2 regions of the Brevibacillus sp. IT-7CA2 genome follow, and region 2 is predicted to be linked to the other one. Evidence: riboswitches for the same ligand, from Rfam matches in the RefSeq annotation. Region 2 holds a riboswitch; the other holds the start of a gene.
What was found. A riboswitch is a leader RNA that binds a small molecule or an ion and turns the genes downstream of it on or off. The one in region 2 is predicted to bind cobalamin.

Region 1 (7,886 bases), on a different contig from region 2:
AATCGGTCAAAAAATCGTTTACGCCGAGCATTCGTTACCAATCATAAGCGACCAAGGGATTATTACGATTGAGGTTTATCCTAGAAAACATAAGTTAATTGTCAAAAAGCATGGAAAAACAGTAAAAACTTATCAGGTTGCTGTTGGTAATCCTTCTACACCTACACCAGTTGGAGAATACAAAATCATATCCAAAGGAAAAGATTGGGGACCCTCATTCGGTCCACGATGGTTAGGTTTAAACGTCCCTTGGGGAATTTATGGCATCCACGGCACAAACAAGCCACACTCCATCGGACAGCATTTGAGCCATGGTTGTATCCGCATGCGAAACAACGACGTCATCGAACTGTTCAAGATGATTCCACTCGGAACAAAAGTAACGATTTATGGTCATATATTGGGGGACCCGAGCCACGATCCAAGAAGTTTAGCAGAAGGCGATGTTGGTGGAGATGTACAGCTCATCCAATCTCGATTGAAGAGCGCTGCTTATTATCACGGGGTATGCGATGGCAAGTTTCGATCCTCGACAACTGCAGCTCTAAAGAAATTTCAACGGGATCGAAAATTAATACCAAACGGTGTCGTGTCCAACAAGGTATACGAAGAGCTGGGATTGCTGGAATAAATCCCGACAAGATTCGTGATCCACTACATGAACCTTCTAAACATGCTTCCAATCCCATTTGTTCCTTGGAACGTTCTGAATACCTCGTTCGCTATGCGTACACCATTTAAAATGGAATCCATATCAAGGTTTAGATTGGAAACCCTTGGCGCTCTAGACTCTTTTCTCGTCCTACGGCTTGTTTTTGCCCACTCTTGATAATACTGACCAAGGGATTCAGGATTTTTTTGCAGCTTTCTGACCGAGACCTTATTTGACTTGAGCCAGTCAGAAAACTCAGGGGTAAAACCATTGATTTTTCTAGCCACTCTTCACTCTCACCTCATTTCATAAATGAATAATGCAAAGGGATTGTACGTCCCTTTGCATTACTCTTTTGCTAAACCCATTTCCTAATCACAATCACATCCGACAATGACAAGCAAAACAAACAGAACCAGGATCAGAGCAAAGTCATCAAAGCCATTAAAGATACCCATTCTGCCTCCTCCTTTCCTTAGACACAGTACTGTATGCGTATCGCGGATATTTTGCCTGTACCATGACCTACTAAGCAAAAAGGACGCAAGCATTTGCCTGCGCCCTTTTTCATGCTATTGCAGTCCGATTTGCGATTTTACTTGCAGAATCCCGCCTCGGAAAGAAAAATTCGCATTTGCTCCAATCGTCCCTTCTCCCTCGTACATGTAGACGATCGTGTGTCCTTCCTCTCCTGCTTTCCCAACCTCAGCAAGCAGTTCGCCTTCCCCGCCCACTATTTTTTTTACTTCCTCAAAGCTCATCCCATTTTCAATCTGTTCAAATTCACTCTTCGTGATCGTTGCTTTCTCTGTCGCCGTAGGAGCAGTCGCTTCTGATGCAGGCGTTTCTGGGGTAGCTGGTGTTGCTGGCGCGGTTGCCTCAGATGCTGGAGCCGTAACAGTTGGCGTTGCTGGCGAATCCGTTGATTGCCCGGAGCTACATCCAGCCAACATGATGGCGAAAGCCACTATGGAAAAAGCCATTTTTTTCAAGGAAATACCCCCTTATTGAAATGAATCTCCCCTACCATAATCCAAAATATGACTGTCAACAAGAATAACAACCTGACAATTCTCGACAAAGACGAATGGTACACCTAAGACTTCTCGGGCATAAGAATGCAAAAAGAGCCTAGTTCAAGGCTCCCTTTGCGTTGCAATTACTCTTTTACATAAAGCTGATACATCTCGGTTTCTTCATCAGTTGCTTTTGCGATTCGAAAAGCTTCTTCCACGCTTTTCTTGTTTTGAATTACCTCGTAGAAAAAGCGCAGTGCGAACATCAGCGCAGAATTTCCGTCCGGATAATCCTCTGGCCCGATATACGTCTGGCAACCACTGTCCAGAAAGGCCTTCGCTAATTCGGGATCACCAAGCGAGCATCCGTTACCTAACACGATTTTTCCATCCAGCTTGGCAAAACGCCTTACCTCGTCAGGACCAAAACCACCCTTTGGTTCTCCTTCCTCGTAAACGTCCTCGCCCAGCTCTGGCATGATGAGGCTTCCCTCATCGCCATGGAAATTCAGAATAATCATGTCGGTATTTGGGTATAGGTCGCTGCCATTCAATACATCGATCAAATCGCTTGGTCGACCAATCCAGTACGTAAAGACTCGGGCTCCAAAATACTCAAGTGTATTTCGGATTGCTTGGCTATCCAGGTCCGTATCCGGACCGACTACTAAGGCAACATTCATTTCAGGTTTACTCATCGTGATATTCCTCCATTTTGTTGTAAGTAGTTTTTATTTGTGGGTAGACAAAACCATTTACATGGAGGGGGTCGGGCCAACTGGTGAATGGCAAGACGTTACTTTTTGATCATCAAGTAGGAAAACTCCTCTTCAATTGGAATATTTTATAAATTTTCAGTAGTATATCATCCAAAACTTGGCATGTAAAGTTGTTCTGATATCCAAAATATCTATTCTTCCCCGATTGTGTGTACGAATGACCGTGATCTCGTTTTGCAGCAATTACGCAAATCCTTTTTTGATTTTGGACTTCATATCACGATACAGCTCTCCGTATGTAATCGCATGCTCGATATGCGAATAGGAAAGTACGGAATCGCCATCCTTGCTCTCGCAGCACGCAAAGAACAAGCTTTCCATCAGATTGTGATTTTCGATGGAATTGGTAATATGGACGCAATCCTCAATCGAATCATGAGCGTCATGCTTGTAAAAAAGAAACGTCCCTTCCTTGAACGCCCCTTTTTTGTTGGCGTCTTTCCAAATGAGCATGCCCAAGGTAATAAAGTACCCTTCCTGGAAACGGATGACACCTGTAATAACAGAATTAATCGTGGTCGGAATGATCGCAATCGAGTCATTGAGCTGATTGACGTATTCATACAACACTTTATTGGATTCTCGAAGATCAGCGATTGGTACATGAAGAAGCTGCTTGTCTCTTAATTTTTCTACGAGTTGCTGAACACATAGCGTCTTATTCAAAGTTGAAATCACAACCTCATCACTTCTCCCATTGTAAGTAAGTGCCTTCTTTACGTTATTCGTGATGAATGGACATATCCCTACAAAATTCGCACAAATCTTCTTACCCGCGGTCAAGATTTGCTCTACCGTAAATATTACTTAGACCATTCCATGCAAAAAAGCCCTTCATGCCTTATGTGGCGAAAAGGGCTTTTTGGCGCAAATTTACGCCTTTCCTTTTAAATAATCATCTTTTATCTTCTTTTCCTGCTCGACGGTAGTCATCTCTTTCTCCAATACTTGATACATCAGTTCATCCTTTACATGACGAGAGATTCCTTTTTCCTGATGATTCGGGACCGATGTGCTAGTGACAGAGTCTTGTTCCATACTGTGTACCTCCATGGCTTTTTGGGGTTAGCTTACCCGAAAGCGCCCACTCCATTCACCAAACCCGCTGAACACTGAGCATTTTTCGCAGCTCGTCGACCGAACGTGGAATATTACCGCCAAGTTCCCGCTTCCACTGTTCAGGCAGGGCCTCCCACACATCAACGAGCAACGGCATACCCAGATGAAGACTCTCCAGCATAGTTCTATTTTCCAATGCCTCCTGCGGATCTCCCGCGAACACAAGCCTGCCTTCATCCATGATGCAAATCCATTCTGCCCATTCAAAGGCAATATCCATATCATGTGTCGCCATCAAAACAGTCGTTCCTTGCCGGTGAATGGCATCGAGCTCCCGCAACAAATTTTTTGTCTGATAGCGATCCAGATACGCAGTAGGCTCGTCCAACAGCAAAAGCTCAGGCTCCATGACCATGACCCCCGCGAGTGCCAGACGCCGTTTTTGTCCCAGGCTCAAATGATGAATCGGAGCTTCTGCCAGTTCTCTCAATCCGAATGCATCCAGCACCTTTTCTACCTTTGCCCGGATTACGTCCTCAGGCAGCTTCTGATTGCATAAACCGTAGGATATATCTTCCGCGACCGTGCTTGCGATCAGCTGATGCTCGGGATCTTGAAAGACCAAGCCTACCTTTTGTGTCATCTCTTGCAGTGCGGCTCGTTTGTAGACCAGCGGTTTCCCCTTCCACAGCACCTGTCCCTGCTGTGGCTCGATGATCCCGTTTCCATGCAAGAACAAGGTCGACTTCCCACAGCCATTTCGTCCCAAAAGGACACATTTTTTCCCCTCTGGAATCCATAAGGACAGCCCTGACAGGACGGGGCCCCGCCCTCCCGGATACGTGTACTGCAAATCGATGAACTCCAACAACCGTGATGTCATAACCACCAACCTCCTGTCCACCACTCAAGCAGTACCAGCAGCATACAGCCTGCTATTGATTCCCACTCATAGCGGCGCGAGCGAGCATGTGTATGAAACGAGAGCACCTGCATGCTCTCCCCGAAGCCTCTAGCCGCCATTCCTTTGTGCAAAGCTTCGTATTTGCGCATTGCTCTGACAAACAATTGCGCAACGAGAACCCCTGTATCCCGAAGTGTCGCGCGGAAGCCGCGATGACCTCCGCGAGAACGTTGGGCAATCCATAGCTGATGAGAAATCGTTACCAACACAAAAATAAACCGATACATGATCATTAATAAGTCAGTCACAAGGACAGGCATACGAAGCCGGCGAAGCACCTGCAAGATTTCAGCAAACGGCACGGTAAACAAAATGAAGGCAAAGCAAGATAAGCTCGCCATGGTACGCCAAAATAAAACCCAAACTTTACTAAATGATGACGTAGGCACATAGAGCACATACGAACCCAACTCCCATGCTGCCGCGACCTGGACGTGTACTTCTCCTGCTCTCGCCCCTTCTACCAATAGGGCAGGGAGCCCCGCCACGAAAAACGAGAGCGACACGATCATAAAGACACCATAGATACGGACAGGAATCCGGGCATACACCACTACCCATACCGTCATCCAAACAACGACGGCCATCTGCATCCATACATGTCCCACCAAGACGAGTAGTAACAATGCACTCGCCAGCAATAGCTTATGAGCTGGCGGCAGACGTTTCAGCCTGTTTTGATAAGAGAGAGAATCTAGTTGCAGCCCGTTCATTTTTTCCGTTTATCCAAACGACCTTTGTACAAGCCTACAGCGTAGCCAACCACTCCCGCTCCCAACGCCGCCTGTACCGCAAACAATAGACTCTCCGTCTCTCCCCCTGGTGGTTCTATCAGCGGTTGAAACCACGGCTCGTAATTCGGAGCAATTTCCTTGATCGCTTCCTCTGCCACGCCGTCTGCGCCGCCAAATTCCGAATCCTGCACCAGCAACAGCGGGACAATCGCGAGTACGATTACCCCCGAGAGTAAAAGCCAGTTCCATCCTTTTTTCACAGCGATTCCTCCCGTTTGAGCAAACGAAGCTGTGTAAGCTCTTTTGCGTTGTAAGATAACAACCAGTTCCAAACAAGGACGGTCAACAGACCTTCACTGATTGCGAGCGGTACTTGCGTGAATGCAAAAATTCCTGCAAATTTGGCAAACGAGGCCAACACTCCACCAGATTCAGCTGGAAATGCGAGTGCCAGTTGAATCGAAGTCACCACATAGGTAGCGAGGTCAGCCAAAGCAGCCGCCGCAAAAACAGCCAGACGTTGGCTTCCGTTGACCTTCATGATCATCCGATAGATTCCGAATGCCACTAGTGGTCCTACTACAGCCATGGATACAGCATTTGCCCCTAGTGTAGTCAAACCTCCATGTGCCAAAAGCAAGGCTTGAAACAAGAGCACCATGCTCCCTAACACAGACATCGCAAAAGGCCCAAACATAATGGCGCCAAGCCCCGTTCCAGTCGGGTGAGAGCTGCTGCCTGTAACCGAAGGGATTTTCAATGCAGATAAAACAAACGCAAACGCTCCAGCAACGCCAATAAGGAGCTTCATTTCGGGATGTTCTTTGACAATCTTGTTAATCGAGCGAATCCCAAGAATAAAAAATGGCAAGAAGACAGCCCACCAAAATAAGGCCCAGGATAATGGCAAATACCCTTCCATGATGTGCATCGCATGTCCTGTCTCTGGTTCATTGAGCAAAAAATACAGGACAAAGCCAGCGATCATCAGACAAGTTGATACGAGACGAGATCGATTCATGTTCATTCCTCCTTCACTGACTTTCGTTCTTTGCCTACAAACAAAAAAATCCCATCCATCAATGGACGAGATGTGCACACAAAACAACAGACTGACTATACAGCCTCATTGCCTCGTATTCACCGCTCCTTTCCGCGAAGGTTCTGTGGGTGTGGCTACTAGGTAGGTCTCCTGGCTTCCAGATCCATGCGCTCTTTGTCCTTCCCCATACAAAAATGAGTGGTTTCCTTCTCAAAGAGAGCTCCCTGGTTACAGTGGCGGGACCGCTCGGGACTTTCACCCGATTCCCTGTTACCCTTTATGCGTCACATAAAGGCACCTAACGCCGACAATATGAAATTGACAGACAATTCATGTTTGTCCACATCATTATACCGGATCACTACATAAATCGGAAGAATATAAGCAAAAACGCATAAGTCGATGACCCACTACAAACGGAGCCATCGACCTATGCGTACTTGTTCTATCTATTCTTTTGCGTCTACGCCAATTACTTCACTAATATGTTTAAAACCATCGCGCTGCATGAGCTTGAGCAGCTTTTTGTTAATTTGTTTGGCGATACCTGGGCCCTGATAAATCATCCCCGTATACACCTGAACGAGACTGGCTCCTGCTCGGATTTTCGCGTAGGCGTCTTCGCCGTTATAAATGCCTCCGACACCGATGATTGGTACCTTGTCTCCTACTTCTTGATAAATCTCCTTCACCCAAGCAGTGGAACGCTCCGTAAGAGGTCTTCCGCTCAAGCCACCAGCTTCCTCGGCAAATCGATGTCCGGAAACCGCCTCGCGTGACAGTGTCGTATTGGTAGCGATAATTCCGGAAATGCCTTCTTCAACAGCAGCGTGAACAACATCGCGCATGTGCTCATCCGACATGTCTGGTGCTACTTTCAGCAATATCGGTTTTTTCTTGATGGAACGCGCTTCCATTTCGGTCGCCTTTTCCCTTACTGCACGCACCAAATGACGCAAGCTCTCTGTTTCCTGCAAGTCACGCAGATTCGGGGTATTCGGAGAGCTGATGTTAATGACGAAATAGTGACCGTATGCATAGAGCATGTCCATACATTTGTTATAGTCGATGGCCGCCTCTTCATTCGGCGTTACTTTGTTTTTCCCAATGTTAATCCCAATCGGAACATCTGAGTATGCGTAACCGACCAAATGCTGGGAAGCCAAATACGCACCGTGATTGTTGAAGCCCATCCGGTTAATGACAGCTTGATGTTCCGGCAATCGGAACAAACGCGGCTTCGGATTGCCTGGCTGCCCCTGCGGCGTCAACGTCCCGATTTCCACAAACCCAAAACCAAGAGCACCCAACGCATGATAGACTTCTGCATTTTTATCAAAACCGGCTGCAAGCCCGACTGGATTCGGAAACGTCATTCCCCACAGCTTATTCTCCAACCGCTGGTCTTTTACCTGATAGATCATCTTCAGGATGCTTTTGCCTGGAGCAGAATCCTCCACCAGCCTTAAGGCACCAATTGTCTTTTCATGAATCTCTTCCGCATCTTGCTGGAACAGATAATTTCTTATGAGCTGATACATCGGCTGCACTCCTTACTCTGTTTCTACCTTTTTACCTCATAGTAGAATACCATACTTTTTCGGACGGATGTAACCTTTATACCTGATACATATTTCCAA
Region 2 (7,886 bases):
ATTAATCTTCGGTCATAAAAATCCAGACACAGATTCCATTTGTTCAGCACTTGTGTACGCTGACTTGAAAACAAAACTGGGCGCGAATGTAGAGCCTGTACGCCTGGGTGTAATCAGCAGCGAAACAGCATTTGTGCTGAATTACTTCCAAGTAAAAGAGCCGCGCCTCGTAGAAACAGTGGCGAATGAAGTAAATGAAGCCATCCTTGTAGACCACAACGAGCGCCAACAAAGCGCGAATGACATTGAGCAAGTGCAAGTGGTAGAAGTGATCGACCATCACCGTATTGCGAACTTTGAGACGAGCAATCCTCTCTACTTCCGTGCCGAGCCAGTTGGATGCACCACAACCATTTTGAAGAAAATGTACAAAGAAAACGGCGTAGACATTCCAAAAGAGATGGCGGGCTTGATGCTTTCCGCGATCGTTTCGGATACATTGCTGCTGAAATCCCCGACTTGCACAGAGCAAGATGTAGCCGCTGCTCATGAGCTGGCTGAAATCGCGGGTGTTGATTTGCAAGCATACGGTCTGGAAATGCTCAAAGCAGGCGCAGACCTGAGCGACAAAACAATCGCACAACTGCTCACATTGGATGCAAAAGAGTTCCAAATGGGCAATGCGAAAGTAGAAATCGCACAAGTAAATGCAGTGGATGTAAATGATGTACTCGTACGCCAAGGCGAACTGGAAGCGGCTATGAATGCAAACATCGCTGAAAAAGGTCTGGACTTGTTCGTGTTTGTTGTAACGGATATCTTGAATAACGATTCTGTTGCGATCGCTCTCGGCAGCGCAACGCAAGCAGTAGAAAAAGCGTACCAAGTAACATTGGTGGACAACAAAGCTGTTCTGAAGGGCGTTGTCTCCCGCAAAAAGCAAATCGTACCAGTATTGACCGATACGTTCCAAGCTCTGTAAGAAATAAGAATGGCTGCCCAAGCACAAGTTGCGGGCAGCCTTTTCTATTTTTACATTCCTTGGGTAGGGTTGTTGTGCATTTGGAACAAGGTTTGCTGGTTATAAGCATCGTCGCTGTAATGGGTGATGGCATGTTTATCTCTCGCTCTTAGACTAAGCAGCCCTGTTAATCCCCATCCTGCACCGAGTAAGGCTACAATGAAGCCGATGATATAGAGCATCGAAATCCCTCCTTGTATGGCTTTCTCTATATTTTAACAAATTATGAAAATGGAGTAACGCCAATTTTATTATGAAAATGTGTTTGACATTGACGGTCCGTAAATGTGTACGATCAATTTGTCAGGAGGAATGAACATGGAATATACGGTGCAAAAGCTAGGACTCCTGGCGGGTGTCAGCACCCGGACGCTCCGATACTACGATGAAATTGACCTTCTCAAGCCGGCGAGAATCAATTCGTCAGGGTATCGCATTTACGGACAGCAAGAGGTGGATCGATTGCAGCAAATCCTTTTTTACCGCGAGCTGGGTGTGAGCTTGGAGGAGATCAAGGAGATCCTGAATTCACCAACCTTTGATGCTGAACGGGCACTGCGGGAGCACCGCGAGAAGCTCCTGGAAAAGCGAGCGCAATTGGATGCGTTAATCGCCAATGTCAATTTGACCTTAGCACAAAGAGAGGGGACCAAAACGATGAGTGACAAACAAAAATTCGAAGGCTTCAAGCAAAAGTTGATTGACGACAACGAGGCTCAGTACGGAGAAGAAATTCGTGCAAAATATGGAAGTGACCAGGTTGACAAATCCAATCAGAAAATCAAAGAAATGACCAAGCAGGAGTACGCTGCACTAGAGAAGTTGAATGAAGAACTGCATGAGACGTTGGCACAGGCTTTTGCGACGGGAGATCCTGCTCATGAGCTTGCCCAAAAAGCAGCGGATCTTCACCGTCAATGGCTTAGCTTTTATTGGGACAGCTACAGTAAAGAAGCGCACGCAGGTCTTGCCCAGATGTACGTCGATGACCCGCGTTTTACCGCTTACTATGACAAGGATCAGCCGGGTGTAGCCGAGTTTCTCAGAGATGCAGTGGTCATTTATACGAGTAAGTAAAGAGATTTCAAAAAAAGAAGCTGCGAGCAGGGCAGCTTCTTTGTGTTTTACTTTTCGTTATCCCCTCCTACTGTGGGAAAAAGCTTTTGTCCCAATGGGGTTGGCAATCCATCCATGCTTACTACGTTGTTTTCCTTTTGATAATCAAGCAGTTCTTGTTCGTCTTTAGCCAAGGTCCATTTTTGAAGGGTGTCGCGTTCTTTTGAAAAGGAATAGAAGGGGATAGCCCAGCCGCAAGAGGTCTTTACTTCCTGTATGTTGACGGTAATGATTTGACGAGCGCCAGGGAGAAGCGGGAAGTCTTTTACGAGCTCATCCCACCGAGGCGTATCTGGGAGAATAACCGTCCCTTTGCCGAATAGGCGCATGATGAGAGGGGGGCCTTCAAACGCACAGAACATAAGAGTTATCCTGCCATTTTCCTGGAGATGAGCGCTGGTTTCGTTTCCACTTCCAGTCAGGTCCAAATAGGCGACCTCGGTAGGCGATAATATGCGAAAAGAATCGTACCCTTTCGGTGAAAGATTCACGTGACCATCTGTGTCCATAGGAGCAGAGGCAACAAAAAACATCTGTTGCTTCTTGATGAACGCCTCATGCTCAGGTCGTAATTCAGAAAAAAGCTTCCCCATTTTCGCACTCCTCCAGATAATGGAATTGTTTTTGCTGCCCTCATATTATCATGAAAATATGAAGATTTTGTGTTATGCATTCCCAATCCGTCCCAAATAGATGGTAAAGTGTAAATATTCACGCATCACAATAACTACACGAGACTTTTGAAAAGGAGGAGTATTTACATGCAAGCAACAGAGCCAATTTATTTAGGGAAACGCATCCATTTAATAGACGGTTTCGATATGGGCTGGGCAGAACGTACAGGGACGTATGTGATCGCGGAAGAGGAGCTCACATTGGTAGAAACAGGGCCAAGCCCCTCCGTCCCATACATCAAGGCCGGTCTCGCCAAGCTCGGTTATACACCGGAACAAGTAAAATACATCATCGTGACGCACATACACTTGGATCATGCAGGAGGAGTAGGACTGTTTCTGAAGGATTGTCCGAACGCAAAGGTCGTCGTCCACCCGAAAGGTGCACGTCATCTCGTAGATCCGAGCCGACTGATCGCAGGGGCGAGAGCGGTGTATCATGATGATTTTGATCGATTGTTTGATCCGATTGAGGCGGTTCTCGAGGAGCGGATTTTGATTCGCGGGGACGGGGATACACTAAAGATCGGAGAGAATTGCGTGTTGGAGTTTCTGGATTCGCCAGGGCATGCCAATCATCACTTCAGCATCTACGATCCAGTAAGCCGTGGCATGTTCACAGGTGATACCGCAGGTGTACTCTATCCACAGCTTAAAAAGGATGGCATACACCTCGTGCTTCCATCTACTTCGCCGAATCAGTTTGACCCGGATGCCATGTTAGCGTCTCTAAGCCGTTTTGAAGCGCGGAAGCTAAGTCGCATTTACTTTGGTCATTTTGGGATGTCAGAGCAGGTAGACGACGTGTACCGCCAAATACGTGAGTGGCTCCCCGTGTTTGTGGCGGAAGGAGAATCAACGATTGCTGCCGGGCAAACCTATGACGAACTGTCTCGTAAGTTATTTGAACGAGTCTCGGATCATCTACAGTCACAAGGCATCAGTGGTGACCACGAAGTTTTCGAGGTACTCAAGCTCGATTTACAAGTATGCTCCATGGGCATTCTAGATTGTTTGCACAAACGAGGGTAATAGCCTGCCAAAAGCTTTACATTTGCCTGAACCTTTTGTTCAGGCGTTTTTCATTTTTAGGAGGCAAGAAAGTATTGGCTTATGTGTTTGTCATTCTTTTTTCATCCAAGGAATGCTATGATGTAGGGTGAGTCATGGACTGTGACAATTTCAAACGTAACAACAAATAGGTGCCTCGTCTTTTTAACAAAAAGATCGGGTGAAAAGGGAAGTCGGTGAAAATCCGACGCGGTCCCGCCACTGTAAATCGGCTCGTTCCTCAGCCGTAAGCCAGGAGACCTGCCTGTTTGTTTTAGTGCCTGTTGCCTTCGCGGAAAGGATCGGCCTATTTCAGGAAACAGACCGTCCTGTCTGTTTGCCCCTGAGGTGCCGACCCTTTGATTTCCGAATGGAAGCAAGGGTCGATTTTTTTATTGGAAGGTACAGTCAATCAGACATGCAGAAAGGAAGTTCTACATATGAAACGTTCATTGCAATTTATGATCCCACTACTAGTTGCGGCGAGCCTCGCAGGTTGTGCCGGTAACGATAACGGCCAACCAGCACCAGGTGGACAAACAAGCGCACCGCAGACAGCACCGCAAGAGAATGCGGCCGAGCAGCCTGCAAAACAAACAACGTATCCGTTGACAGTTACGGATGCGACAGGAAAAGAAGTAACCTTTGCAAAAGCTCCTGAGCGAATCGTCTCGACATCACCTGCCGAGACAGAAATTTTGTTCGCATTAGGCTTGGAAGATCGGATTGTAGCTGTCTCAGACTATGATGATTATCCAGATGCTGCGAAGGCAAAGCCGAAAATTGGCGGAGTCGTCAAACCAAATGAAGAAGCGATTCTCGCTCAAACGCCGGATATGGTCGTTGGTGGGATTTCGATGGAAAAGCCAGTGGCTGACAAGCTCAAATCTCTCGGAATGCCAGTCTATATTACCCATCCGACAAAGATGGACGACATCCTAAACAATGTTTTGGCGATGGGCGTTATCACCAACACACAGGAGCAAGCTGAAAAAGTCGTCGCGCAAATGAAGAAGGATATCGCGTACGTTCAAGAAGCAGTGAAAAATGTAAAACCGGAAGAGAAGAAAAAGGTATACCTGGAATTTTCCCCAGGCTGGACAGTCGGAAAAGGCGAATTCATGGACGAACTCATCACACTGGCTGGGGCGACAAACATTGCCTCCGACACCGAAGGATGGAATCCGATCAGTGAAGAAAAGATTTTGCAAAACGACCCAGACGTCATTTTGTATGCGAGCGGAATTACCGATGAAAAGACAGGCGTCAAACTGGAGGATATGATCGCCAAGCGTAATGGCTGGGATAAAATGAAGGCGATTCGTGAAAAACAAATCTTTGGCATGGACCAAAATATTTTGTCCCGTCCTGGTCCGCGTATTACACAAGGCTTGATCGAAGTAGCCAAGGCGATTTACCCTGATTTGGTGAAATAAAATGAAGAAACGATTGTTCATATGGGGAGGAGTCAGCTGTCTCGTCCTTTTGGCATCAATAGTCATCAGCATCTCGATGGGAGCGGCACACCTCCCCATTTCGCAAGTATGGCTCATCCTGCTCCATCAAATCCCTGGCTTGTCTGAGTGGATCACCGTAACGTGGCCGGAGTCATCTGAGCAAATTGTCATGAAGGTTCGTTTTCCACGCGTTGTATTGGCTGTCTTGATTGGGGCCTGCTTGTCACTTGCAGGAGCGGGCTTTCAGGGAGTTTTGCGCAATCCGCTCGCCGATCCGTTTACGATGGGCGTGGCATCCGGTTCTGCTGTCGGAGCAGCTTTCTTGATCCTTTTTGGCTTGCAAATCAGCTTTTTGGGTGCATGGAGCACGCCTGTCGTCGCTTTTCTTACAGGACTGCTCAGTCTATGGATCGTCCTCGGACTCGCGAACACGCAAGGAAAGCTGCAAACGGAGAGCCTGATTTTGTCTGGGGTAGTGGTGCAGGCTTTTCTCGGCTCTCTCGTTTCATTTATGGTGTCGCTATCCGACCAGACGGTGAATGAGATCGTGTTCTGGCTTATGGGCAGCCTGTCATTTCGCGGCTGGGCCTTTACGTACGTCTTGATTCCTTACTTGGTCATCGGAGGCATGGTGCTCGTTAGCTATGCGCGTTCCCTAAACCTATTTGCGTTGGGGGAGCGGCAGGCTGCGCATCTCGGCGTCCATGTGGATCGAACGAAGCTGGTGGTTCTAGTCGTCTCGACTCTCCTGACTGCAGCGGCGGTTTCTATCGCGGGAATTATCGGGTTCGTTGGCCTGGTGGTACCGCATCTCGTCCGAATGCTGGTTGGTCCTGACCATCGTATTTTACTTCCGATGGCTGCGATCTGCGGTGGTATTTATGTGCTGTGGGCCGACACTCTTGCCAGAATGCTGCTGAGTCCAACGGAAATCCCGCTCGGTGTCGTGACAGCATTTCTGGGAGCACCGTTTTTCGCCTATTTATTGAAGCAAAATAAACGCTTTAGGAAGAGGTAACGTAAGTAATGATCAATGTGCGCAACTTACAAAAATCGTATCAAGATACGCCTGTTTTGCACGGCATCGATTTTTGCGTGGACAAGGGAGAATTTTTTGGCATCATCGGACCGAATGGAAGCGGTAAATCCACCTTGCTGAAAATGATTTCAGGTGTCATCAAGGCAGATGCAGGAGACATTTTGCTTCAAGAGAAAAAGCTTCATTCATATCCACGCAAAGAGCTTGCCAAAATACTGGCTGTTTTGGAGCAAGAGGGTCTGCCGCCAGTCGGTTTTCGTGTCCGAGAGGTGTTGGAGATGGGGCGCTTTCCTTACCAAAATTGGCTAGGGGAAGAGAAGCAGGATGTCGCATCGCTCATTGATGAAATCGTTCAGATGCTCGGTCTTGAACATTTGGAAGAGCGCACACTGGATCAGTTGAGTGGTGGAGAAAAGCAGCGCGTAGCTTTAGGGAAGGCATTAATCCAAAGACCTCAGGTGCTGTTGCTCGATGAACCCACGACTTACCTCGATATCGGGTACCAGATTCAACTCATGGACATCGTGAGAAAATGGCAAAAGACGACGCAGGTGACGGTCATTGCTGTGCTGCACGATCTGAATCTGGCCTCCCTATACTGCGATCGTATTTTGATGCTGCATAAAGGAAAGCAGATAAGCGTTGGCGCTCCAAAAGACATCTTGCAAAGTGACAGGATAGAGGCTGTATACGGAACCAGACCGATTGTCATGGAGCATCCTGTCCATCATTTGCCACAAATTATTTTGCAATCGCAAGTATAAGAGGTTGTTTAAGGAGACAGAAGCATGATCGTACTCATTACAGGCGGAGCACGCAGCGGAAAAAGCACGTTTGCCGAAAAATACGCGGCTCATTTGGGCTCCTCGGGTGTTTACATCGCGACCGCACCAATCACTGATGAGGAAATGGAAGAGCGGATCCTGCACCATCGAGACCGCCGCTTGCAGTCCAATTTTCCTTGGCAAACGATCGAGGAGCCGTACGCATTGACAGAGTGGCTAGCGAAGCTGGGAGCACAAAAGGACATACAAGAACAGCAGACAGTGATTTTGGTTGATTGCTTGATCCTTTGGGTGTCCAATTGGTTGCTGCATGATGGAGAGGAGCAGCCGTTTGAGCGAGTGCTCCAGCAGGTTGATGTGCTGGTAAACAAGCTAAAAGACTACCCAGGGACGGTTTTGCTGGTGACAAACGAAGTAGGCGACGGACTCGTCCCACAACATCCGTTGGGCCGTAAGTTCCGTGACTTAGCGGGCTTGATGAATCAACGCGTGGCAGCTGTTGCAGATCAAGTTTTTCTTGTCACAGCAGGGATTCCGGTGGAGTTAAAAGGACAAGCTTTCCGATTTTAACTCGGTGAAAAGACGCTTTCGAGTCGTCTTTTCACTTTTTTTATGGTATAATACAAGAAAAGCCATGGAAGGGATCAGGATACCATGCGTCCCCATAGGACGATCTGGAAACGTTTTGACCTCTCCTACATCTAGCTTCGTAGTAGTCGATCGTCACTGAAGACGACTAATCTACTACGAAAGCGAGGCCCTTTGTATGAGTAGCGACTTATACTTGCGATGTTCCTCGGTAGT

Region 1: another riboswitch for cobalamin. It lies ahead of ACM6JA_RS21630 (energy-coupling factor ABC transporter permease); the one in region 2 lies ahead of ACM6JA_RS10135 (ABC transporter substrate-binding protein).

The regions. Positions count from the first base shown of each region.
Region 1 covers NZ_CATKQT010000044.1:414,151-422,036, reverse strand. The annotation lists gene ACM6JA_RS21680 (L,D-transpeptidase family protein) at 1-631, shown strand, start outside; gene ACM6JA_RS21675 (hypothetical protein) at 655-939, opposite strand; gene ACM6JA_RS21670 (YjcZ family sporulation protein) at 1,024-1,110, opposite strand; gene ACM6JA_RS21665 (hypothetical protein) at 1,225-1,635, opposite strand; gene ACM6JA_RS21660 (delta-aminolevulinic acid dehydratase) at 1,812-2,366, opposite strand; gene ACM6JA_RS21655 (hypothetical protein) at 2,631-3,125, opposite strand; gene ACM6JA_RS21650 (hypothetical protein) at 3,321-3,485, opposite strand; gene ACM6JA_RS21645 (energy-coupling factor ABC transporter ATP-binding protein) at 3,541-4,389, opposite strand; gene cbiQ (cobalt ECF transporter T component CbiQ) at 4,386-5,183, opposite strand; gene ACM6JA_RS21635 (energy-coupling factor ABC transporter substrate-binding protein) at 5,180-5,464, opposite strand; gene ACM6JA_RS21630 (energy-coupling factor ABC transporter permease) at 5,461-6,225, opposite strand; cobalamin riboswitch at 6,369-6,563, opposite strand; gene ACM6JA_RS21625 (quinone-dependent dihydroorotate dehydrogenase) at 6,696-7,787, opposite strand.
Region 2 covers NZ_CATKQT010000011.1:737,960-745,845, reverse strand. The annotation lists gene ACM6JA_RS10160 (manganese-dependent inorganic pyrophosphatase) at 1-922, shown strand, start outside; gene ACM6JA_RS10155 (hypothetical protein) at 973-1,143, opposite strand; gene ACM6JA_RS10150 (MerR family transcriptional regulator) at 1,280-2,038, shown strand; gene ACM6JA_RS10145 (pyridoxamine 5'-phosphate oxidase family protein) at 2,086-2,670, opposite strand; gene ACM6JA_RS10140 (MBL fold metallo-hydrolase) at 2,839-3,783, shown strand; cobalamin riboswitch at 3,935-4,085, shown strand; gene ACM6JA_RS10135 (ABC transporter substrate-binding protein) at 4,242-5,237, shown strand; gene ACM6JA_RS10130 (FecCD family ABC transporter permease) at 5,239-6,276, shown strand; gene ACM6JA_RS10125 (heme ABC transporter ATP-binding protein) at 6,285-7,061, shown strand; gene cobU (bifunctional adenosylcobinamide kinase/adenosylcobinamide-phosphate guanylyltransferase) at 7,086-7,652, shown strand.